DNA from 3 places in the Streptomyces sp. NPDC054842 genome. Region 2 is predicted to be linked to each of the others. Evidence: riboswitches for the same ligand, from Rfam matches in the RefSeq annotation. Region 2 holds a riboswitch; each other region holds the start of a gene.

Region 1 (7,422 bases), on a different contig from region 2:
CCTTGCGCGCCTGGAGCGGCGTCGTCGCCTCGGCGCCGTGGGGGGGGGGGGGGCCCGGCGCCGCGCGGGTGCCCCCCGCCGGGGGGGGGGGGGGGGGCCCCCGCCCGGCGCCGGGTGGGGGGGGGTGGCCCCGTGCTCGCCCCCCGTGGGTGGGGGCCCTGCCGGGCGGTGGGGGTTCGGGTCCCCCCCCGCCCCCGGCCCCCGACTCCCCGAGGGCGCCCACGGCCGGCACCAGCGCGTCGATCATGGTCTTGTCGCCGGGCGCGGCTCCGCCCAGCGCCATCACCGCGTCCACGCCGGCCCGCAGGGCCTCCGCGAGCTGCTCCTCGGTGACCTCGGCGGCGTCCCCGAGCGCCTTGCCCGTACGGCGCAGCAGGGTGCCGTACAGCGGGCCGGACGCGCCGCCGACCGTCGATATCAGCTGCCGGCCGGCGAGGGTCAGGACGGCGCCGGGTGTGTCCGGGGCCTCCTTGTCCAGCGTGGCCACCACGGCGGTGAAGCCGCGCTGGAGGTTGCTCCCGTGGTCGGCGTCGCCGATCGGTGAGTCCAGCGCGGTGAGCCGTTCGGCCTCGCGCTCCACGGAGGCGGCGGTGGCCGTCATCCAGCGTCGGAAGAAGTCGGCGTCGAGCACAGGGTCTCCTTGCGTGGTACGGACGTTGACCGGATGCCTGCCCCCCTCACATGCCCCAGCGCAGACCCGGGGTCTTCACCGGCGCGTCCCACAGGCGCAGCAGGTCCTCGTCGACCTGGCACAGGGTCACCGAGGCGCCCGCCATGTCCAGGGAGGTGACGTAGTTCCCGACGAGGGTGCGGGCCACGGCGACACCGCGTTCGGCCAGCACCCGCTGCACCTCCGCGTTGAAGCCGTACAGCTCCAGGAGCGGGGTCGCCCCCATGCCGTTGACCAGCACCAGGACGGGGCTGCGCGGATCGAGGTCCTCCAGGACGGCGTGCACCGAGAAGTCGGCGATCTCCCGCGAGGTCATCATCGCGCGCCGCTCCCGGCCCGGCTCGCCGTGGATGCCGACGCCCAGCTCCAGCTCCCCGGGCGGCAGGTCGAAGGTGGGGCTGCCCTTGGCGGGCGTGGTGCACGCGGCCAGGGCCACCCCGAAGCTGCGGGAGCTCTCGTTCACCTGCCGGGCGAGCGCCTCGACCCGCTCCAGCGGGGCGCCCTCCTCGGCGGCGGCCCCGGCGATCTTCTCGACGAAGAGGGTCGCGCCGGTGCCGCGCCGGCCGGCCGTGTACAGACTGTCGGTGACGGCGACGTCGTCGTTGACGAGGACCTTGGCGACCTGGATGCCCTCGTCCTCGGCGAGTTCCGCGGCCATGTCGAAGTTGAGCACGTCACCCGTGTAGTTCTTCACGATGAACAGCACGCCCGCGCCGCTGTCCACGGCGGCCGCCGCGCGCAGCATCTGGTCCGGCACCGGCGAGGTGAAGACCTCGCCCGGACAGGCCGCCGACAGCATGCCCGGACCCACGAATCCGCCGTGCAGCGGTTCGTGCCCGGAACCGCCGCCCGATATGAGCCCGACCTTTCCGGCCACCGGGGCGTCGCGCCGGACGATCACCCGGTTCTCCACGTCGACCGTCAGCTCCGGATGAGCCGCCGCCATGCCCCGCAGGGCGTCCGCGACCACTGTCTCCGCCACGTTGATGAGCATCTTCATGGGTACCTCCTGATGAGATCAGCCTCTTGCAGTATCGGCGCTCGGGAGGCGGTGGTCACGTGCGGCGGCGATCCGGACGCATCGGCCGGGTGCTCGTACGGCTGCATCGAGCGGACAGGTAGCCCTCGGTGACCGGAGCGCGTGCGGGGAGTCAGGCCGGATGTCGGGGGTGAGGCGGTAGCCGGGCCGGGTTCGGTGATGAGGTACCGGGGCCCGGAGGGTCCGGGTGCCCGCCCGGCGTCGGCACGATCAGGACGAACCGGCCGTAGGGGTTCGCGGGCGTCCCGGGCAGCGGGGCCAAGCCGTCCATGGCCCGCGGCGGTCAGCTTGTCGGCCCCGCTTCGGTTCGGTTCGGCCAGGACCCGCCCGGGCAGCGCGGCGGGCCGGGACCCGGGCGCCCGTGAGGGCGGCGGGATCCCGGCCCGGTTCAGGGGGCGGAGGGGCTTCTCAGCCGAGCTTCTTCAGCAGTTCCGCGGCCAGCGGGGCGGAGGAGGACGGGTTCTGGCCGGTGACCAGATTGCGGTCGACCACCACGTGCGGCGCCCACGGCTCGCTCTCCTGGAAGTCCGCGCCCGCCTCGACGAGACGGTCCTGGAGCAGCCACTTCGCCTTGTCGGCGAGTCCGGCCTGCGTCTCCTCCGCGTTGGTGAAGCCGGTCAGGCGGTATCCGGCGAAGGCGTTGCGGCCGTCCTCGCCCTGCGCGGCCAGCAGCGCGGCGGGGGCGTGGCAGACCACGCCGAGCGGCTTGCCCGACGTCAGCGCGTCGGTCAGCAGCCGCCCGGAGACCGCGTCGACCGCGAGGTCCTCCATCGGGCCGTGCCCGCCGGGGTAGAACACGGCCGCGTAGTCGTCGAGGCGCACGTCCTCCAGGCGGACCGGCTTGCGGAGCTCGTCCATCGCGTCCAGGACCCCGGCGATCCGGTCGGCGTTCCCCTGTCCGCCGTTGGCCTCGGGAGCGAGGCTCGCCCGGTCCACGGTCGGGACGACCCCGCCGGGCGTGGCGACCACGATCTCGTGGCCCGCGGCCGTGAACGCCTCGTACGGGGCGACCGCTTCCTCGGCCCAGTAGCCGGTCGGGTGCTTGCTGCCGTCCGCGAGGGTCCAGTGGTCGGCGCCGGTCATCACAAAAAGAATCTTCGACATACCGCGAAGGTAGGCCGACCGCCCCATAGGTGACCAATAGGCACGCCACTCACGCCCATAGGACATCCAATGGGTGGAGGGGAATACCCGCCTGCCGCCCCGACGGACACGGCCGGCCGCCGCCGTCGGAGGACGGTCGTGGGCCGGCTCCCGGAACTACCCGCGCACGGCGGCCCGTTGCTCCAGGACGCGCAGCGCCCGCTCCGCCCAGGCGATGTTCTCCCGCTCGAACGAACGGCCCCGCATCAGCGTCAGGTACGGCCCGACCCGTTCCGCCTCGGCCAGGTACGCGTCCTCGGTCCGCCCGTCGAGGAGGCGGGCGCGCAGCCGGTCGTAGCGGGCCAGCTTCGCGCGGGCCCCCTCCAGCCGCTCGGTGATCGACGCGCGTACGGCGTCCGGGTCGCCCTCGTCCACCGCGTGCACCTTGACCAGCAGCTCGTCCCGGATGGCCGTGGGCCGGGGCGGGGCGCCGGTGAACTCGCGCAGCGCGCGGCGCCCGGCCTCCGTCAGCGAGAACATCCGCTTGTCCGGCCGGCGCTCCTGGCGCACGAGCCGCGCCTCGATGAGCCCATCGGAGGCCATGCGGTCGAGTTCCCGGTACAGCTGCTGGGGCGTCGCCATCCAGAAGTTGGCGATCGCCGCGTCGAACCCCTTGGCCAGGTCGTACCCCGACGCCTCGCCGTCCAGAAGCGCGGCCAGGACCGCGTTGCGCAATGCCATGCCCGTAAGGCTAGATTGCCGGCCGCCGACGCGAGTAATCTCTTCCACACCTAATCAATTAGTTGACTATGAGAGGTGGGCGCGATGCATCCCTTCCGCAAGGCGGTGGAGGCCGGCGACCACGCCGCGATCGAGGCACTGCTGGCCGAGAACGTGGTGTTCACCAGCCCGGTCGTCTTCAAGCCGTACACCGGCAGGGCGATCACCGCGGCCATCGTCCGGGGCGTCACGCGCGTCTTCACGGACTTCCGCTACGTCCGCGAGATCGGGGACGCCGACGGCGCCGACCACGCGCTGATCTTCCGGGCGAAGGTGGGCGACAAGGAGATCGAGGGCTGCGACTTCCTGCACCTCGACGAGGACGGCAGGATCGACGACTTCACGGTGATGGTCCGCCCGCTGTCGGCCGCCCAGGCGCTCCAGGAGGCGATGGCCGCGCAGTTCGACCGGATCTCCCGGGAGGCGATGGAGGCCGCTGAGGGCTGACGGGCGGCGGACGCGGCGGAGGAACGAACGGGTGGCGGAGGGCTGACGGCCGGCGGAGGCGGCGCCTCCGCCGGCCGGGACTACCGTCGCCGGAGTGGTGGGACGCCCGTCCCGTCGCTCCGGCCCGTCTTCCCGCGGAATGCCGGATGGGCTCCGAGCCGCCGCACATAACCCCGGAGGTGCTCGTACGGGCCGAGGGCGCCGGGGCTGTCGAGATGGACGAGAGCCACCCAGAGGTCCACGTCAGCGGCGCTCAGCTCGTGGCCCAAGGCGTACGGCGCCGAGGCGAGCCGCCCGTCGAGCAGGGCCAGCGCGGCCGACCGCCGCCCCGGCTGCGCGGCCGGGGTGACGTCCGCGTCGAGGAGTTCCCGCAGGGCGTCGATGTCCGCCGCGAGGGCCCGCGGACGCAGCGCGGGGGCTTCCCCTCCGGTGCGGTCCGCCAGCCGGGCCAGGTCGCGCAGGATGTCCGGCGTGTGGTTGCTGACGACCCGTCCGGTCCACCGGTCGCACAGCGCGGGCACGGCGAGCGGGCCGTCGTAGTGGTGCCAGGTGGCCTCGTAGGCCCCGCGCAGGGCGTCGGTCCTGTCCGGGCCGCCGGGCTCGGCGGAAAGGGTGGCGACGAAGTCCCCGAGGCCCAGCAGGTGGACCGTGACCGCGACGCGCAGCGAGCGCGGACAGTCCGGGGACAGGTACAGCTGATAGCGGTGCGGGGCCGGGTAGAAACCGCCGGCGAGACCGTCGCCGATCCGGCTGTGGACGCGCTGCTGAGCGCCGGCCGAACCGGCGCCGCGGGGGCGGGGCAGTCCGTCGAGCGGCGCGGTCGCGCGGAAGGACGACGCACACCGTGCCGGGGCGCCCGCGTCGGCGGCCTCCGCGGAGCACGGGGTGCCGGGCGCGCCCGAGCCGCGGGAACAGGCGCCGGATCCGGTCCGGTCGGCGGGTCCGGGCTCGGGCGTGCCGGTGCGGGGGGTGCTCGTGCCGGCGGCGTGCGACAGGGTCTCGGGCATGACTCTCCATGGTTGAGGAAGTCCCGGCTGCCTCGTGGGCGCCGTGACGAAACGGAGTGACCGCTCTTGCGTACCGGTCCGGATCGCCGGAACCAGGGCCTGTCCGGCCTCTCCCGTCCGCCTCGCGACGTCGGACACGCACGCTCGCCGCACCGGGGCGGCCCCGCTCACGTGCGGTGCCGGCTCGTCGCCGGGCACGCCGGGACGGCGGACCCGATGCGCGAAGGTGCCTCGCGGGCGAGGGCGGGGAGGTCCGGACGGTCCCTAGTACGCGCTGGAGACACGCAGCAGATCGATGTGCAGGCGCCTCGTCAGGTCGTTCCTGGGCATTCCCACCGGTCCACGCTCGGGGCTCGCGCAACGCGAGACCACGCTTGTCCCGCCGCACCGGCGGAACCCGGTCGTCACCCGGGGCACCCCGTCGCGGTGGAAGGGTTGCCTGCCAGCGGGCCGGGGCCGATGACCGTACGAGTGCGGACACTCGCGGGGCGCTGACAATCGTGACCGTCCTCGTCAGTCTCGCCGCGCCCCGGGGGAGCGTCAAGAAGGCGTCCGCGGCGTCTCACGACGTGGTCGGCGGAGCCCCCGACTCCCGCGGCCCGGCGTACAGTTCGGCGGAACAAAGGGCGCGGCCAGGTGGTTGGCGCCCTGGAGGGCACCGAGTGCGGAGGCGGAGGTGGGAGCGATGCGCGTCGCGTCGTCCGCGCTCCGCCGTCCCGTGGTGACGTTCTCCCCGCGCGGCTGCGTCCGCCTCTACTCCCGGCCGCACATCGACCTGCTGCGCGTGGCCGCCGCGCTCTGTCGTCCCTGACCATGCACCCGCGCCGCCGGCCCCACCCGACGAGGGCCGGCGATCTCCCATGGTCGACCAGGAAGGCACCCCTCCGTGTCCCCGAACTCCCCGCTGCACCTCGCCGTCGCGCTCGACGGCGCCGGCTGGCACCCGGCCGCGTGGCGCGAGCCCGTGGCCCGCCCCCACGACCTGTTCACCGCGCGCTACTGGGCCGATCTCGTCACCGAGGCCGAACACGGCCTGCTCGACCTCGTCACCATCGAGGACTCCCTCGGACCCCAGTCCTCCCTCCCGAACGGTCCCGACGGACGCACCGACCAGGTGCGCGGCCGGCTCGACGCGGTGCTCGTCGCCGCCCGCGTCGCCCCGCTCACCCGGCACATCGGACTGGTCCCGTCCGTGGTCGCCACGCACACCGAGCCGTTCCACGTCTCCAAGGCCATCGCCACCCTGGACTACGTCAGCAACGGCCGCGCGGGCCTGCGCGTCCAGGTGTCGGCCCGGCCGGACGAGGCGGCCCACTTCGGCCGCCGTACGATCCCCGCACCGCCCGCCGACGGCCACGAGGACCCCGCCGCACGGGAATCGGCCGCCGGGCTCTTCGAGGAGGCCGCCGACCACATCGAGGCGGTGCGCCGGCTCTGGGACAGCTGGGAGGACGACGCGGAGATCCGCGACACCGCCACCGGCCGCTTCATCGACCGCGACAAGCTGCACTACATCGACTTCGAGAGCAGGCACTTCAGCGTCAAGGGGCCCTCGATCACCCCCCGGCCGCCGCAGGGCCAACCACTCGTCGGCGTCCTGGCCCACCAGACCCCCTCGGGCGCCCCCTTCCACCTGCTCGCCACGTCCGCCGACCTCGGGTTCCTCGCCCCGCACGACGCCGGCCGGGCCCGCGAGCTCGTCACCGCCGCCCGCACCGCCCGGGTCGCCGCCGGACGCGCCGAGGAGCCGCTCCACCTCTTCGGCGACCTCCTGGTCTTCCTCGACGACGACCCGGCCGCGGCGACCGCCCGCCGGGACCGCCTGGACGACCTCGCGGGACACCCGTACACCGGCGACGCCCCCGTCTTCACCGGGACACCCGCTCAACTGGCCGACCGGCTGGAGGAGTTGACGGAGGCCGGCCTGTCCGGCTTCCGGCTGCGCCCCGCCGTCGCCGGCCACGACCTGCCGGCGATCACCCGGGGCCTGGTGCCCGAACTCCAGCGCCGCGGGGTGTTCCGGCACGCGTACGAGAGCGACACCCTGCGCGGCCTGCTCGGCCTCGCCCGCCCCGCGAACCGCTACGCCACCGCCTGAGCCCGAGGACTTCCAGCCATGAGCAAGCCGTCGACCACCTCGTCCGACAAGCCGCTGAAGCAGATCCACCTCGCTGCCCACTTCCCCGGCGTCAACAACACGACCGTGTGGAGCGACCCCGACGCGGGGAGCCACATCGAGTTCGCCTCGTTCGCGCACTTCGCCCGGACCGCCGAACGCGCCAAGTTCGACTTCCTGTTCCTCGCCGAGGGACTGCGGCTGCGCGAACAGGGCGGCCGCATCTACGACCTGGACGTGGTGGGCCGCCCCGACACCTTCACCGTCCTGTCGGCCCTCG
Region 2 (7,422 bases):
GCGCCCAAGGTGGCGTCCGTGGCCGTCGTCACCGGCCGCCCGGCGGGCGTCGCGGTCCGCCACGGCGGCTTCGCGGGCGTCCCCGGCCTGGAGCACCTGGTGGTCCTCGGGCACTACGGCGCCGAGCGCTGGGACGCGGTGAGCGGCACGGTCAACGCGCCCGCCCCGCACCCCGGGGTGGCCGCGGTCCGCGCGGAACTGCCCGGGTTCCTGGACGAGATCGGGGCCTGGCAGGGCACCTGGATCGAGGAGAAGGGCCGCGCCGTCGCCGTGCACACGCGCCGCGCGGCGGACCCGCAGGCCGCCTTCGAGACCCTGCGCGGCCCGCTCACCGAGCTGGCCGCCCGGCACGGCCTGATCGTCGAGCCCGGCCGGATGGTCCTGGAGCTGCGGCCGCCGGGCGTGGACAAGGGCGTCGCCCTCACCGAGTACGTGCGCGAGACCGGCGCCGAGGCCGTCCTCTACGCCGGGGACGACCTGGGCGACCTGCCCGCCTTCGCCGCCGTCGACAAGCTCCGCTCCGACGGCGTACCGGGCCTGCTGGTGTGCAGCGGCAGCGCCGAGGTCGCCGAACTCGCCGAGCGCGCCGACCTGGTGGTCGAGGGACCGCCCGGGGTCGTCGCCCTCCTCACCGCCCTGGCGGCCCGGATCGTCTGACCCGCCCCGGCCCGGCCGGCACGGACACCCCGTGCCCGGCCGCGTCCGGTGCCGGTGGGTCCCCTCCCCGGCGCCTGGCCGGGGTTACCCCTGCCCGGCGCCCGGCGCGGGACGGGCTCAGGCCCGCAGGGCGTTCAGCTGGTCCAGGAACCACTGGGCGGGCGGGAGCGCGGTCGCCGCCGCGGCCAGCCGCTTGGCGCGGGTGGCGCGCTCGTCCGCCGGCAGCGTCAGCGCCTCGTGCAGCGCGCGTGCGGTGCCCACCACGTCGTACGGGTTCACCGTGACGGCGTCCTCGCCCAGCTCCTCGTGCGCCCCCGCCTCCCGGGAGAGCACCAGGACGCACCCCTCGTCCGAGACGACGGGCACCTCCTTGGCGACCAGGTTCATGCCGTCCCGGATCGGGTTGACCAGCGCCACGTCCGCCAGCCGGTACGCCGCGAGGGACCGGGCGAAGTCGTCCTTGACGTGCAGCACCACCGGCGTCCAGCCGGGCGTCCCGAACCGGGCGTTGATCGCTTCCGCGACCCGCTGCACCTCGGCCGTGTACTCCCGGTAGACGGCCAGGTCCTGCCGGGACGGGTAGGCGAAGGCGACGTGCACCACGCGCTCGTGCCACTCCGGCCGGTCCGCGAGCAGCCGCTCGTACGCCAGCAGTCCGCGCACGATGTTCTTCGACAGCTCGGTGCGGTCGACCCGCACGACCGTCCGGCGCGGCGTCCCCTCGGGAGACGTGCCGATCTGCTCCCGCAGCGCCGCCATCCGGTCGTCCACGTCCGCCTCGTGCGAGCGCGCCCGCAGGAAGTCCGCGTCCGCGCCCAGACCGTGCACGCCGATCCGGGTGTCGCCGGTCCCGCCGGCCAGCTCCGCGCAGCACGCGGTGAACGCGTCCGCCCAGCGCCGGGTCAGGAAGCCCAGCCGGTCCGCGCCCAGCATCCCGCGCAGCACCTGGTCCGCGATGTCGTCGGGCAGCATCCGGAAGTAGTCGACGGGCGCCCACGGGGTGTGCGAGAAGTGCCCGATGCGCAGGTCGGGCCGCAGCTCCCGGAGCATCCCCGGCACCAGCGTCAGGTGGTAGTCCTGCACCAGGACCGAGGCACCGGTGGCCGCGGACTCCGCCAGCGCCTCGGCGAAGGCGCGGTTGTACGCCTCGTACGAGGCCCACTGGCGCCGGAACTCCGCGTCGAAGACCGGCTCCAGGGGCGTCTGGTACAGCATGTGGTGGACGAACCAGAGCACCGAGTTCGCGATGCCGTTGTACGCGTCCGCGTGCACCTCGGCGTCGATGTCGAGCATCCGCACGCCGTCCTCGCCGACCCCGCGCCGCACCGCCTCGCGGTCCCCGTCGCCGAGGGCCGCGCACACCCACAGGGCGCCCGCGTCCGGTCCGATGGCCGAGAGCCCCGAGACGAGTCCGCCCCCGCCGCGCCGGGCGTGGAGCGAGCCGTCCTCGCGGACCTCGTAGGAGACCGGACCGCGGTTGGATGCGACAAGGATCTGGTGGTCACCGTGCGTGGAAGCCATAAGCCTCAACTTAGCCCGGGTCGGAACCGCTCAAACGTACGGACTCGACGGGTACCGGCCGTATACGACCGCCGGAGCCCGTCACGGTCCGTCACTCTCCGGGCCGTCTCACGCGACTCTGCGTGAGCGGTACTCGGAGATCTCCACCATCGGGGGGCGCTCCTCCGTGTCCACGGAGTAGGTGCGCGGCTCGAAGCCGTCGTCGCCCCGCTCGAACTGGGTGAGCGCCGGGCGTATCAGATGGCCGCGGGCCAGCCGGAGCTGCGCGGTGCGGTAGATCGCGGCGGCCATCCGGCCGAGCGCCTGCCCGTCCTGGTGGCGGTGCCTGCGCACGCCCACGTCGACCTGCGCGAGCGCGTCCAGGCCCACCAGGTGCAGCGCGTCGACCAGCATGCCGAGCTCGACGCCGTACCCGACGGGGAACGGCAGCCGCTCCAGCAGGGACCGGCGGGCCGCGTACTCGCCGCCCAGCGGCTGCACGAAGCCCGCGAGCTGCGGCCAGTGCATGTTCAGCAGCGGGCGCGCCATCAGCTCGGTGACCCGTCCGCCCTGGCCCGCGGCGGTTCTGCCGGAGGCGGACCCGTCGGACACGGTCAGCGGCCGGTCGTACATGGCCTTGACGAGGGCGACGTCCGGATCGGTGAGCAGCGGGCCCACGATCCCGGTGACGAAGTCCGACGAGAACTCCCTCAGGTCCGCGTCGACGAAACAGACGATGTCCCCGCTCGTCACCAGCAGTGACCGCCACAGGACCTCGCCCTTGCCGGGGACGGCCGGCAGGCGCGGCAGGATCGCGTCCCGGTGCACCACCCGGGCGCCCGCCGCGGCGGCGACCGCCGAGGTGCGGTCGGTCGACCCCGAGTCGACGACCACGATCTCGTCGACGAGCGGGACCTGCCGCATCAGGTCGTGGCGGATCACGGAGACGATCTCGCCGACGGTCGCTTCCTCGTTCAGCGCGGGCAGCACGACGCTGACCGTCGAGCCCGTCGCCCGTTTCGCGGCCATCAGCCTGTGCAGCGGGCGATCGGTGACGGACCAGGAGCGGGTGCTCAGCCAGCGCTCGACTTCTTCCAGCACGGTCCGGGGCTCCTCACTGTCTGCTCACACGCCCACCCGGGGTGTGATCCATCTCGCGGTTCGGACGACTATCTCAACTGTCCTGGCCGTCGGTTACAGTCTTGAACAACGCGGATGACCATCGCATGTCCTGATCCGGGAACCGCGCGCAGATCAACAACTGAACACCGCTCATCCAGAGGGGCAGAGGGATACGGCCCGTTGAAGCCCCGGCAACCCTCCAGCCGGTCTCGTCCTGATCGTCATCGGTCAGCTCGCGAGGCTCCCGGCTAGGGAAGGTGCCAAATCCGTCTCACGGCGAAGTGCGCCGTGAGGAAGATGAGGAGAAAGGGCCTCGCCTCCATGGCTGCGCAGACAGTTGCAAGCACCACGAACTCCCCCACCGCCGCGGACTCCGTCGATCTCGGCCCCGCCGCCGCCCTCTCCTGCCGCGAATGCGGACACCGCGTGCCGCTCGGCCCGGTCTTCGCCTGCGAGGAGTGTTTCGGCCCGCTGGAGATCGCCTACGACTTCTCGGCCTACGACACCGAGGAACTCCGCAAGCGCATCGAGGCGGGCCCCGCGAACATCTGGCGCTACGCGCCCCTGCTGCCCGTCCCGGCGGACGTCGCCGACAAGCCGAACATCAACCCGGGCTGGACCAAGCTCGTGCAGGCCGACAACCTGGCCCGCGAGCTGGGCGTCGAGGCCGGCAAGCTGTTCGTCAAGGACGACTCCGGCAACCCGACGCACTCCTTCAAGGACCGCGTCGTCGCGCAGGCCCTGGAGGCCGCCCGCGCCTTCGGCTTCACCACGCTCTCCTGCTCCTCCACGGGGAACCTGGCCGGCGCCGTCGGCGCCGCCGCCGCCCGGGCCGGCTTCCGGTCCTGCGTGTTCATCCCGCACGACCTGGAGCAGGGCAAGATCGTCATGGCCGCGGTCTACGGCGGCGAGCTCGTCGGCATCGAGGGCAACTACGACGACGTCAACCGCTTCTGCTCCGAGCTCATCGGCGACCCGGCCGGTGAGGGCTGGGGCTTCGTCAACGTCAACCTGCGGCCGTACTACGCGGAGGGCTCGAAGACCCTCGCGTACGAGATCTGCGAGCAGCTCGGCTGGCGGCTGCCGGACCAGCTCGTCGTGCCGATCGCGTCCGGCTCGCAGCTCACGAAGATCGACAAGGGCCTCCAGGAGCTGATCAGGCTCGGGCTGGTCGAGGACAGGCCGTACAAGATCTTCGGCGCCCAGGCCGAGGGCTGCTCGCCGGTGTCGGTGGCCTACAAGGCGGGACACGACGTCGTGCGGCCGCAGAAGCCGGACACGATCGCCAAGTCGCTCGCCATCGGCAACCCGGCCGACGGACCGTACGTCCTCGACATCGCGCGCCGGACGGGCGGCGCGGTGGAGGATGTCGACGACGGGCAGATCGTCGACGCGATCAAGCTGCTGGCGCGCACCGAGGGCATCTTCGCCGAGACGGCCGGCGGGGTGACCGTGGGCGTCACGAAGAAGCTGATCGAGAGCGGCGCCCTGGACCCGGCGCTGACCACGGTCGTCCTCAACACCGGTGACGGCCTCAAGACCCTCGACGCGGTGGCCGGGACCGGTCTGACCGCGACCATCCGCCCGAACCTGGACTCCTTCCGAGAGGCTGGCCTCGCATCATGAGCGTCAACGTTCGCATCCCCACGATCCTGCGCACCTACACGGGCGGCAAGGCCGAGGTCCCGGCGGAGGGCGCGACCCTCGCCGAGGTCATCACGGACCTGGAGAAGAACCACACGGGCATCGCCGCGCGCGTCCTGGACGACCAGGGCAAGCTGCGCCGCTTCGTGAACGTGTACGTGAACGACGATGACGTGCGGTTCGAGCAGGGCCTGGAGACGGCGACGCCCGACGGCGCCGGCGTGTCAATCATCCCGGCCGTGGCCGGCGGCTGCTGACCACGCACCGTTTCACCGGATTGCCCTCTCCGTGAGAGAAACGGAGGGGGCAATTCTGCATGGTTGAGCACGGTAGAGTTGGGGAAGCTACTTCGCTTTCCATGCCGGGTGCATATGAACACCGACCCGGTGCCCGATAAGAAGCAGCCAATGTACCCGGCATTTTTGAGCCTTTTATGGCATTTACGGGGCCCGACTTGCCCTGAATATGTGCGAATTCTCCACATACAGCCGATCGCCGATGCCCGGAATTCTCGTCCGATTGACCTGTTGCAGAGGGCAGTTGGACAGATACATTCAGCCGCGGTCGACGCGTTCCGGCGCACACCCCCAACCGTTGGGGGGTGAGGTCTGACCCGGATCCGCGAAGTGTGGATCTGTGCAAGGGCCAGTAATAGGGGAGTTAGGCATGGCTCAGGGCACCGTCAAGTGGTTCAACGCGGAGAAGGGGTACGGCTTCATCGCGGTCGACGGTGGTGCGGACGTCTTCGTGCACTACAGCGCGATTCAGATGGACGGCTACCGCACCCTTGAAGAGGGTCAGCGAGTGGAGTTCGAGATCTCGCAGGGCCAGAAGGGTCCGCAGGCGGACATGGTCAAACTCGCCGTCTGATCCCGGCGCGATCGGCCACGCACGCACGCACTCACTCACGTCGAGGGGCTCGTATCCCATCAGGGGTACGGGCCCCTCGGGCGTTCCCCGGCGTTCCCGGGCTCGGCCCGGACCCTGCCGGGCGGGAGGGGGTGGCGCGGGCCGCGCAGGCGCTCGGGAGGCGCTCGTGAGGCGCTTCGCGCGCCCCCTGGAAGGGGCTCGCTGGAGGGAGGCACCTTGCACTCTCGGGGGTCGAGTGCTAATCATTGGCGTTAGCACTCTGAAGGTGAGAGTGACAACGAAGGACCGGGTCGGTGAGGCCCGCAGGCCATGTGGGGCAAGGAACCACTAGGCAGGCAGGCCGTCCGTCGCGGGCGCCAGCGCGGTCCGGAGCAATCCACCCCAGTCCGGGAGGACCACTTCACATGGCCAAGATCATCGCGTTCGACGAGGAGGCACGGCGCGGTCTCGAGCGCGGGATGAACCAGCTCGCCGACGCCGTCAAGGTCACCCTTGGTCCCAAGGGTCGCAACGTCGTCCTCGAGAAGAAGTGGGGCGCCCCCACGATCACCAACGATGGTGTTTCCATCGCCAAGGAGATCGAGCTCGAGGACCCGTACGAGAAGATCGGCGCAGAGCTGGTCAAGGAAGTCGCGAAGAAGACGGACGACGTAGCCGGTGACGGCACGACGACCGCGACCGTCCTGGCCCAGGCGCTGGTCCGCGAGGGCCTTCGCAACGTCGCCGCCGGCGCCAACCCGATGGCTCTCAAGCGCGGTATCGAGAAGGCCGTCGAGGCCGTCTCCGGTGCCCTGCTGGAGCAGGCGAAGGATGTCGAGACCAAGGAGCAGATCGCTTCGACGGCCTCCATCTCCGCCGCCGACACCCAGATCGGCGAGCTCATCGCCGAGGCGATGGACAAGGTCGGCAAGGAAGGCGTCATCACCGTCGAGGAGTCCCAGACCTTCGGTCTGGAGCTGGAGCTCACCGAGGGTATGCGCTTCGACAAGGGCTACATCTCGGCGTACTTCGCCACCGACATGGAGCGTATGGAGGCCGTCCTCGACGACCCGTACATCCTGATCGCCAACTCGAAGATCAGCAACGTCAAGGACCTGCTGCCGCTCCTCGAGAAGGTCATGCAGTCCGGCAAGCCGCTGCTGATCATCGCCGAGGACGTCGAGGGCGAGGCCCTGTCGACCCTGGTCGTCAACAAGATCCGTGGCACCTTCAAGTCCGTCGCCGTCAAGGCCCCGGGCTTCGGTGACCGCCGCAAGGCCATGCTCGGCGACATCGCCATCCTCACGGGCGGCGAGGTCATCTCCGAGGAGGTCGGCCTCAAGCTGGAGAACGCGGGCATCGACCTGCTCGGCCGCGCCCGCAAGGTCGTCATCACCAAGGACGAGACCACGATCGTCGACGGCGCCGGCTCCGCCGACCAGGTCGCCGGCCGGGTCAACCAGATCCGCGCCGAGATCGAGAACTCCGACTCGGACTACGACCGCGAGAAGCTCCAGGAGCGTCTGGCGAAGCTGGCCGGCGGCGTGGCCGTCATCAAGGCCGGTGCCGCCACGGAGGTCGAGCTCAAGGAGCGCAAGCACCGCATCGAGGACGCCGTTCGCAACGCGAAGGCGGCCGTCGAGGAGGGCA
Region 3 (7,422 bases), on a different contig from region 2:
CGAGGTGCACGAGCCGCTCAGCCAGGAGGCGCTGCACACGCTCACCGCGCACGAGCAGTACCAGCCCGCCGAGATCGGCCCCGCGGTCGACGAGAACGGTGTCGAGCGCAAGGTCAAGGGCACCCAGAAGCTGCGCGCGAAGCTCAGCAACGCGTACTACGGGGACGAGGGCCAGATCCCCAAGCCCACGGTCGACGAGTACAAGGAGATCACGAGCGGCCACGGCCACCACTGATCGTCCGCCCCGGTCCCGACCGGTCGCCACGGCTGGAGCCCCGTCCATTGCATGGACGGGGCTCTTTGCCGTCCCCGGGCGTGGATAGGGTGGACCCTGCCCGTCACCGGTCGTGCGCGGGCTCTCGTCCTCGTCTACGAACCCAGGAGCGGCATATGAGTGCTGTGACCCCCGCTGGAGGCGACATCGCGGCGGGCCGTTCCTGGCCCCAGGTGCTGAACGGCCTGCTGGACGGGCGCGACCAGAGCGCGGACGAGACGGCCTGGGCGATGGACCGCATCATGCGCGGTGAGGCGACGGACGCGCAGATCGCCGGGTTCGCGGTGGCGCTGCGGGCCAAGGGCGAGACCGTCGAGGAGATCTCCGGCCTGGTCCGCGCGATGTACGAGCACGCCAACGTGATCGAGGTGCCCGGGGAGACCGTCGACATCGTCGGCACGGGCGGCGACGGCGCGAAGACCGTCAACATCTCCACCATGTCGGCGATCGTCGTGGCCGGCACGGGCGCCAAGGTGGTCAAGCACGGCAACCGGGCCGCGTCGAGCGCGTCCGGCGCCTCCGACGTCCTGGAGAAGCTGGGCGTGAATCTGGAGCTGACGCCCAAGCGGGTCGCGGAGGTGGCGGAGGAGGCCGGGATCACCTTCTGCTTCGCGGTGAAGTTCCACCCCGCGCTGCGTCATGTGGCCGCCGCCCGCGGTCAATTGGGCATCCGCACCACCTTCAACTTCCTGGGCCCGCTGACCAACCCGGCCCGGGTCAAGGCCCAGGCGGTCGGGGTGGCCGACCTTCGGATGGCGCCCATCGTCGCCGGTGTCTTCGCCGAACGCGGCAACTCCTCGCTGGTGTTCCGCGGCGACGACGGCCTCGACGAGCTGACCACCACGGCCACGTCCCGGGTGTGGGTCGTCCGCGACGAGAAGGTCCACGAGGACGGCTTCGACCCGCGTGACGTCGGCATCGAGCTGGTCCCGGTCGAGGCGCTGCGGGGCGCCGACGCCTCGTACAACGCGGACGTCGCCCGGCGGCTGCTGAACGGCGAGACCGGGCCCGTACGGGACGCGGTGCTGCTGAACGCAGCGGCGGCCCTGGTCGCCCTGGAGCCGGAGAGCGGGCCCCTCGCGGACCGGATCCGCGCGGGCATGGATCGGGCCGCCGAGGCCATCGACTCCGGGGCCGCGAAGCGGACCCTCGACCGGTGGGTCGCGGCCAGCAACGCCTGAACGGCACACGGCAGCACGCAAGGCGCGGTCCGGATTCTGGACCGCGCCTTGCGCGTCCGCGATCATCTGGCAAGATGCTGTACCAGGTCATGAGCGACAGCCATCAGGCCCCGGCCGGCTGTCCGGCAACCCTCCGTCCGTGGCGGGGTGCCCCGGGTGAAGACCAGGCCGTAGGCAGCGAGGTCTACGGCAAGCGCGGACCCCTCGCACTCTTCCGAGTGAGCACCGCCAGGGGTCCTGGTCGTTCGAGGGAGCCTTCTGTGAGCAAGCGAATGCGGTAGGGCGTAGAGCCCCGCCTCCGCACACCCTTCTTCCCTTCCTGTGCCGTCGACGCCCCTCTGCGCGGGCTGTCCGCACAGCGATCTCGCCTGCCACTCACAGGAGTTCGCCATGTCCGTCCCCACCGCTGCCGCCGACCGTTCCGTTTGTGCCCCGCTGCCCGTTCTGGGCAGGGATGTCACCGTCCCCCTCGTCACGGGCGGCGAGGTCACCTACGCCGCGCTGGACTACGCCGCCAGCGCCCCGGCCCTCCAGCGCGTCTGGGACGACGTCGCCGCGTACGCCCCCTACTACGGCAGCGTCCACCGGGGCGCCGGTTACCTCTCCCAGCTCTCCACCGACCTCTTCGAGAGCGCCCGCGTGACCGTCGCCGAGTTCCTCGACTGCCGCGCCGGCGACCAGGTCGTCTTCACCCGCTCCACCACCGACTCCCTCAACCTGCTCGCCGGGGCCCTGCCGGCCGACTGCCAGGTCTTCGTCTTCGAGACCGAGCACCACGCCTCGCTGCTGCCCTGGCGCGACGCCCGCGTGACGTACCTGAACGCCCCGCGCACCCCCGGCGAGGCCGTCGCCACCCTGGAGCGCGCGCTGGCCGCCCGCGACCCGTACGGCCCCGCCCTGGTGTGCGTCACCGGCGCCTCCAACGTCACCGGTGAGCTGTGGCCGGTGCGCGAACTCGCCGCCGCCGCCCACGCGCACGGCGCCCGCATCGTCCTGGACGCCGCCCAGCTCGCCCCGCACCACCCGGTGTCGGTCCGGGACCTGGACGTCGACTGGGTCGCCTTCTCCGGGCACAAGCTGTACGCGCCCTTCGGCTCCGGCGTCCTCGCCGGCCGCGCCGACTGGCTGACCGAGGCCGAGCCCTACCTCGCGGGCGGCGGCGCCAGCCGCAAGGTGTCGCGGCGCGCGGACGGCGGGGTCGACGTCGAGTGGCACGACAGCGCCGCCCGCCACGAGGCCGGCTCCCCGAACGTGATCGGCGTGTACTCCATCGCGTCGGCCTGCAAGGCGCTCACCGAGGCCGGCTTCGACACCCTGGTCGCCCGCGAGCGGTACCTGATCGACACCGTCCGCGCGGGCCTCGCGGAGGTGCCCGAGGTGCGGGTCCTGTCGCTGTTCGGGGACGACGCCCCGCGGGTCGGCGTCATCTCGTTCGTCGTCGACGGCTGGAACAGCTCGCACTTCGCGGCGGCCCTGTCCGCGGAGTACGGCATCGGCGTGCGCGACGGCCTGTTCTGCGCCCACCCGCTGGTGCGCACCCTGCTCGGCAGCGACCCGCAGAGCCAGGGGGAGTGCGGCGCCCCCGAGGCCGCGCCCGGCGAGAAGTCCCTGAACGCGATCCGCGTCAGCTTCGGCGCCGGCACCCCGGACGAGCACGTGGAGCGCTTCGTCCGCGCCGTGAAGGAGCTGGTGCGGGACGGCGCTCGGTGGCAGTACCGCACCCAGGACGGGCGGTGCGTGCCGGCGGTCTGAGGCCGGAGGTACGGCTCAGCGCCCGGAGGCGGCGGACGCGGTGAGGTCCCGGCAGGTCAGGAGTCGAGACCGATCGCGAACGCCGCCTCCAGGTCGTGCTGGGAGTACGTGCGGAACGCGACGTGGGTGTCGGTGCCCTCGACGCCGGGGATCTTGCTGATCCGGCCCGGGATGACGTCCGCCAGGTCGTCGTGGGCCTGCACGCGGACCATGGCGATCAGGTCGTAGGTGCCGGTGACGGAGAAGACCTCGCTGACGCTGTCGAGGGCCGCGATCGACTCCGCGATCTCGGGGATCCGGTCCACGCTGGTCTTGATGAGCACGATCGCGGTGATCACGGCTGGTTCTCTCCCTCGGGGGCCGTCACTGGGGTTTTCACTCTAGTCGCACGGCCGAAGCGCACCCAGGCGCAGAGGAACCCGGCGGTGAAGCCCAGCAGGTGGGCGAGGTAGGCGACCCCGGGCCCCTGGTCGTCGCGGCCCGCCGCGAGCCACTGGAGGACCGCCCAGAAGGGCAGGACCACCCAGGCCGGGAAGCGCAGCGGCAGGAAGAAGAGGAACGGGAAGAGACTGGTCACCCGGGCGCCGGGGAACAGGTACAGGAACGCTCCGAGGACCGCGGAGATCGCTCCCGAGGCGCCGACCAGGGTCTGCGTGGACCCGGCGTTGGCGATCGCGTAGCCGAGCAGGGCCAGGTACCCGCAGCCCAGGTAGAAGAGGGCGAACCCGGCGCGGCCCATGCGCTCCTCCGCCATCGCCCCGAAGACGTAGAGGAAGAGCATGTTGCCCAGGAGGTGGAGCCAGCTGCCGTGGATGAACAGCGCCGTCGCGGGAGTGAGCAGGGCGCGCGGCCGCCCGTCGAGGAGTTCGGCGGGGATCACGCCCCAGCGGCGGAAGTACGCCTGCTGGGCGGCGAACAGCTCGTCGCCGGTGCCGTACACCGGGTTCAGTCCCGCCGCCGGGCCGATCACGAAGATCAGGCAGCAGACACCGATCAGTCCGTACGTCACCGGCGCGGACTGTCCCCGGTCCGTCCGGCCGATCACCGCGCTCCACTTTCCGATCATGCGACAGAGCATGACGTAACCGGACCGAAGCGCACAGACCGCCTCGCCGCATGGACGGCCGAGCGTCGAGGACCCGCCAGGCCGTAGGGTACGAGCCACACGCACCAGGGAAGCTGGCGCATCACGGACACTAGAGGGAAAGCGAACAGCCACGATGACGGTTCCCCTGCCGACCGCCGAGACCCGGTGGCGCTGCATGCTCTGCGGCAACCTCACGCGTTTCGACGTGACCCGCTCGTCGAAGGTCGTCGAGTACGTGCACCTCGACCTGGCCGGTGAGCCGAAGGTCGAGGAGCGCGAGGTGGTCAGTGAGACCATCGACTCGGTCCGCTGCCGCTGGTGCAACGCGGTGGATCAGGTGGAACTGGTGGACAGGCCGGGCGCCGGCTCCTGACGATGGGGGTCCCCCCGCTCGAGCGAAGCCGAGAGTGGGGGAGGGCCCCGCGAGAAATTGGGGTGTGACGGATGGTGGAGACCACGGGCGGGGAGCCGGACGACGGCACCGCCGAGGTGCTCGACCGCCCGCTGCCCGACGGCGTGCGGCGCCGGGTCGTGCAGATCGTCTCCGACGGCTTCGGCGGCCTCACCGTGGCCGAACTGCCCCCGCAGCTGAGGCAGTACGCGCGCTTCGCCCCCAACCGGCGGGCGAAGTTCGCGGGCAACGCCATGGCCGCGGCACTGGAGACGGACCCGCTGTTCCGGCAGCGCATCGCCGAGAAGCTGAGAGAGGCCCAGCCGGAGCTCACCGGTGCCCTGGACGCGGGTTCACCGCCTCCGGCCGCGGACCCGCTGGACGTGGCGGCCGCGGCCTACGTGTTGCGCCCCACGGGCTGGGTGAAGCTCGTCACCGCCGCGGGCGAGGAGGCCCTGCGGGCGGACGCCGAGCGCGCCGATGAGGAGAACCGGGCCGAGCTGGAGCGGCTGCGCGAGGAACTCGCGGCGGCCCGCGGCCAGACCAGGGCCGAGACCGAACGGCTGCGCACGGAGCTGGAGTCGGCCCGCAAGGAAGCCGAATCGCTTCACCGCAAGCTGCGCAGCGCCCTCAGTGACGTCAAGCGGGGCGAGGCCGCCCTCCGCAAGATCCAGAACGAGATGGAGACCGCGCGCGCCGAGGGGCAGGCACAGCTGTCCGCCGCCGAGAGCGAGAGCCGGCGGCTCAAGGCGCGCCTCGGTGAGGCCGAGGCGGCCCTGGAGGCCACCCGCAGGGCCGCGCGCGAGGGACGCAGCGTCGAGGACATGCGGGTGCGGCTGCTGCTCGACACGGTCCTGGACGCGGCGCAGGGGCTGCGGCGCGAACTCGCCCTGCCCCCGGTGTCCCAGCGTCCCGCCGAGACCGTGGACGCCGTCGAGCCCGGACGGATGACGCCGAAGGACATCGCCGCCCGCGCCCTGTCCGAGAACGACCCGGCGATCATCGACCAGCTGCTCGCGCTGCCCCAGGCCCATCTGGTCGTCGACGGGTACAACGTCACCAAGACCGGCTATCCGCAGATGCCGCTGGAGAAGCAGCGGCTGCGGCTCCTCGGCCAGCTCTCGCAACTCGCCGCGCAGACCGGTGCCGAGGTCACCTGTGTCTTCGACGGGGCCGAGCTGGCCGCGCCGGTGCTGCTCGCTCCGCCGCGCGGGGTGCGGGTGCTGTTCTCCAAGCCCGGGGTGACGGCGGACGAGCTGATCCGCCAGCTGGTGCGCGCCGAGCCCCCGGGGCGGCCCGTGATCGTCGTGTCGACCGACCGCGAGGTGGCCGACGGGATCGCCAAGGCGGGTGCGCGGCCGGTCGCCTCGGTGGTGCTCCTCAAGCGCTTCTCGCGCGGCTGAGGCGGAGCCGAATACACCGCTTTACGACGCCGGGTCCGCCGAGGCGCCTTTCCGTGCTTACCGGCCCATAGGAAACGTACGCACCATGCGTAACGTCTGGGCCTGATGCCCGAATTGGCGAAACCTTCACGCAACGTAGCGTCAAACGCGCATCACTGCACGTGAGTTGCCGGTAAAGAATGCACTCGGTGACCGAGATTTTTCCTGCGAGGATTTGAACTGATCACAAGGAGGTCACTAGGGTCAGGCCTCGAACCTCCGCTCGGGTGATCACTCATTGGGAGTGACGGTGGAGGGACACCGCCCGTCGGCGCATCGGCAGGCGGCTGGAGGAAGAAGGAGCTCGCCTTCGTGGCGTCCCACCGTCGACCCAAGCAGCCGAGCCGCACCCGTGTGACCGTGCTCACCACCGCTGCTGCCGCCGCAGTCGCCCTCAGCTCGCAGGCCGCCAACGCCGCGCCGAGCGAGAAGCCGAGCAAGGACGAGGTCAAGTCCAAGGTCGACAAGCTCTACGAAGACGCCGAGAAGGCCACCGAGAAGTACAACGGGGCCAAGGAGAAGCAGGACAAGCTCGAGAAGCAGATCGGCACCCTGCAGGACAACGTCGCCCGCGGCCAGGAAGAGCTCAACGACCTGCGCGACGGCCTCGGTTCGCTGGCCACCGCCCAGTACCGCTCCGGTGGCATCGACCCCTCCGTCCAGCTCTTCCTCTCCTCGGACCCGGACGACTACCTCGACAAGGCGTCCACGCTCGACCAGTTGAGCGGCCAGCAGGTCGAGGCGCTGAAGAAGATCCAGGAGAAGCAGCGCTCGCTCTCCCAGCAGCGCCAGGAAGCCTCCGCCAAGCTCAAGGACCTCGCGGACACCCGCACCGAGCTCGGCAAGAAGAAGAAGGAAGTCCAGGGCAAGCTCGCCGAGGCGCAGAAGCTCCTCAACACCCTGACGGCCAAGGAGAAGGCGGCCCTCGACGCGGAGCAGGCACGCGCCACCCGCGCCAGCGAGCGCAGCGCCCTCGACTCCGGCGCCAAGCCCGCCTCCGGCCGGGCCGGAGCGGCCTTCGCCGCCGCCCAGACCAAGCTCGGCTCGCCGTACGTCTACGGCGCGACCGGCCCCAGCTCCTTCGACTGTTCGGGCCTCACCTCGTGGGCCTACGCCCAGGCCGGTGTCGGCATACCCCGTACCTCGCAGCAGCAGGCCAACGCCGGCACCCGCATCTACTCCCAGAGCGACCTGCAGATCGGCGACCTGGTCATCTTCTACGGCGACCAGCACCACGTGGGCCTCTACGCCGGCAACGGCCAGGTGATCCACGCGCCGCGCACCGGAACCGTCGT

What was found. A riboswitch is a leader RNA that binds a small molecule or an ion and turns the genes downstream of it on or off. The one in region 2 is predicted to bind S-adenosylmethionine.
Region 1: another riboswitch for S-adenosylmethionine. It lies ahead of ACWGIS_RS17925 (glutathione S-transferase C-terminal domain-containing protein); the one in region 2 lies ahead of thrC (threonine synthase).
Region 3: another riboswitch for S-adenosylmethionine. It lies ahead of ACWGIS_RS18940 (aminotransferase class V-fold PLP-dependent enzyme); the one in region 2 lies ahead of thrC (threonine synthase).

The regions. Positions count from the first base shown of each region.
Region 1 covers NZ_JBSGZN010000020.1:67,374-74,795, forward strand. Annotated here, with positions in the region: gene dhaL (dihydroxyacetone kinase subunit DhaL) at 1-631, opposite strand, end outside; gene dhaK (dihydroxyacetone kinase subunit DhaK) at 678-1,670, opposite strand; gene ACWGIS_RS17910 (type 1 glutamine amidotransferase domain-containing protein) at 2,118-2,813, opposite strand; gene ACWGIS_RS17915 (PadR family transcriptional regulator) at 2,970-3,533, opposite strand; gene ACWGIS_RS17920 (nuclear transport factor 2 family protein) at 3,618-4,019, shown strand; gene ACWGIS_RS17925 (glutathione S-transferase C-terminal domain-containing protein) at 4,100-5,026, opposite strand; SAM riboswitch class IV at 5,392-5,532, opposite strand; gene ACWGIS_RS17930 (putative leader peptide) at 5,712-5,837, shown strand; gene ACWGIS_RS17935 (LLM class flavin-dependent oxidoreductase) at 5,913-7,124, shown strand; gene ACWGIS_RS17940 (NtaA/DmoA family FMN-dependent monooxygenase) at 7,143-7,422, shown strand, end outside.
Region 2 covers NZ_JBSGZN010000074.1:14,497-21,918, reverse strand. Annotated here, with positions in the region: gene otsB (trehalose-phosphatase) at 1-657, shown strand, start outside; gene ACWGIS_RS34640 (alpha,alpha-trehalose-phosphate synthase (UDP-forming)) at 775-2,178, opposite strand; gene ACWGIS_RS34635 (glucosyl-3-phosphoglycerate synthase) at 2,287-3,258, opposite strand; SAM riboswitch class I at 3,427-3,583, shown strand; gene thrC (threonine synthase) at 3,601-4,905, shown strand; gene ACWGIS_RS34625 (MoaD/ThiS family protein) at 4,902-5,180, shown strand; gene ACWGIS_RS34620 (cold-shock protein) at 5,590-5,793, shown strand; gene groL (chaperonin GroEL) at 6,198-7,422, shown strand, end outside.
Region 3 covers NZ_JBSGZN010000022.1:62,170-69,591, forward strand. Annotated here, with positions in the region: gene qcrB (cytochrome bc1 complex cytochrome b subunit) at 1-235, shown strand, start outside; gene trpD (anthranilate phosphoribosyltransferase) at 391-1,455, shown strand; SAM riboswitch class IV at 1,541-1,657, shown strand; gene ACWGIS_RS18940 (aminotransferase class V-fold PLP-dependent enzyme) at 1,846-3,207, shown strand; gene ACWGIS_RS18945 (Lrp/AsnC family transcriptional regulator) at 3,264-3,545, opposite strand; gene ACWGIS_RS18950 (rhomboid family intramembrane serine protease) at 3,542-4,273, opposite strand; gene ACWGIS_RS18955 (hypothetical protein) at 4,428-4,667, shown strand; gene ACWGIS_RS18960 (NYN domain-containing protein) at 4,739-6,088, shown strand; gene ACWGIS_RS18965 (NlpC/P60 family protein) at 6,440-7,422, shown strand, end outside.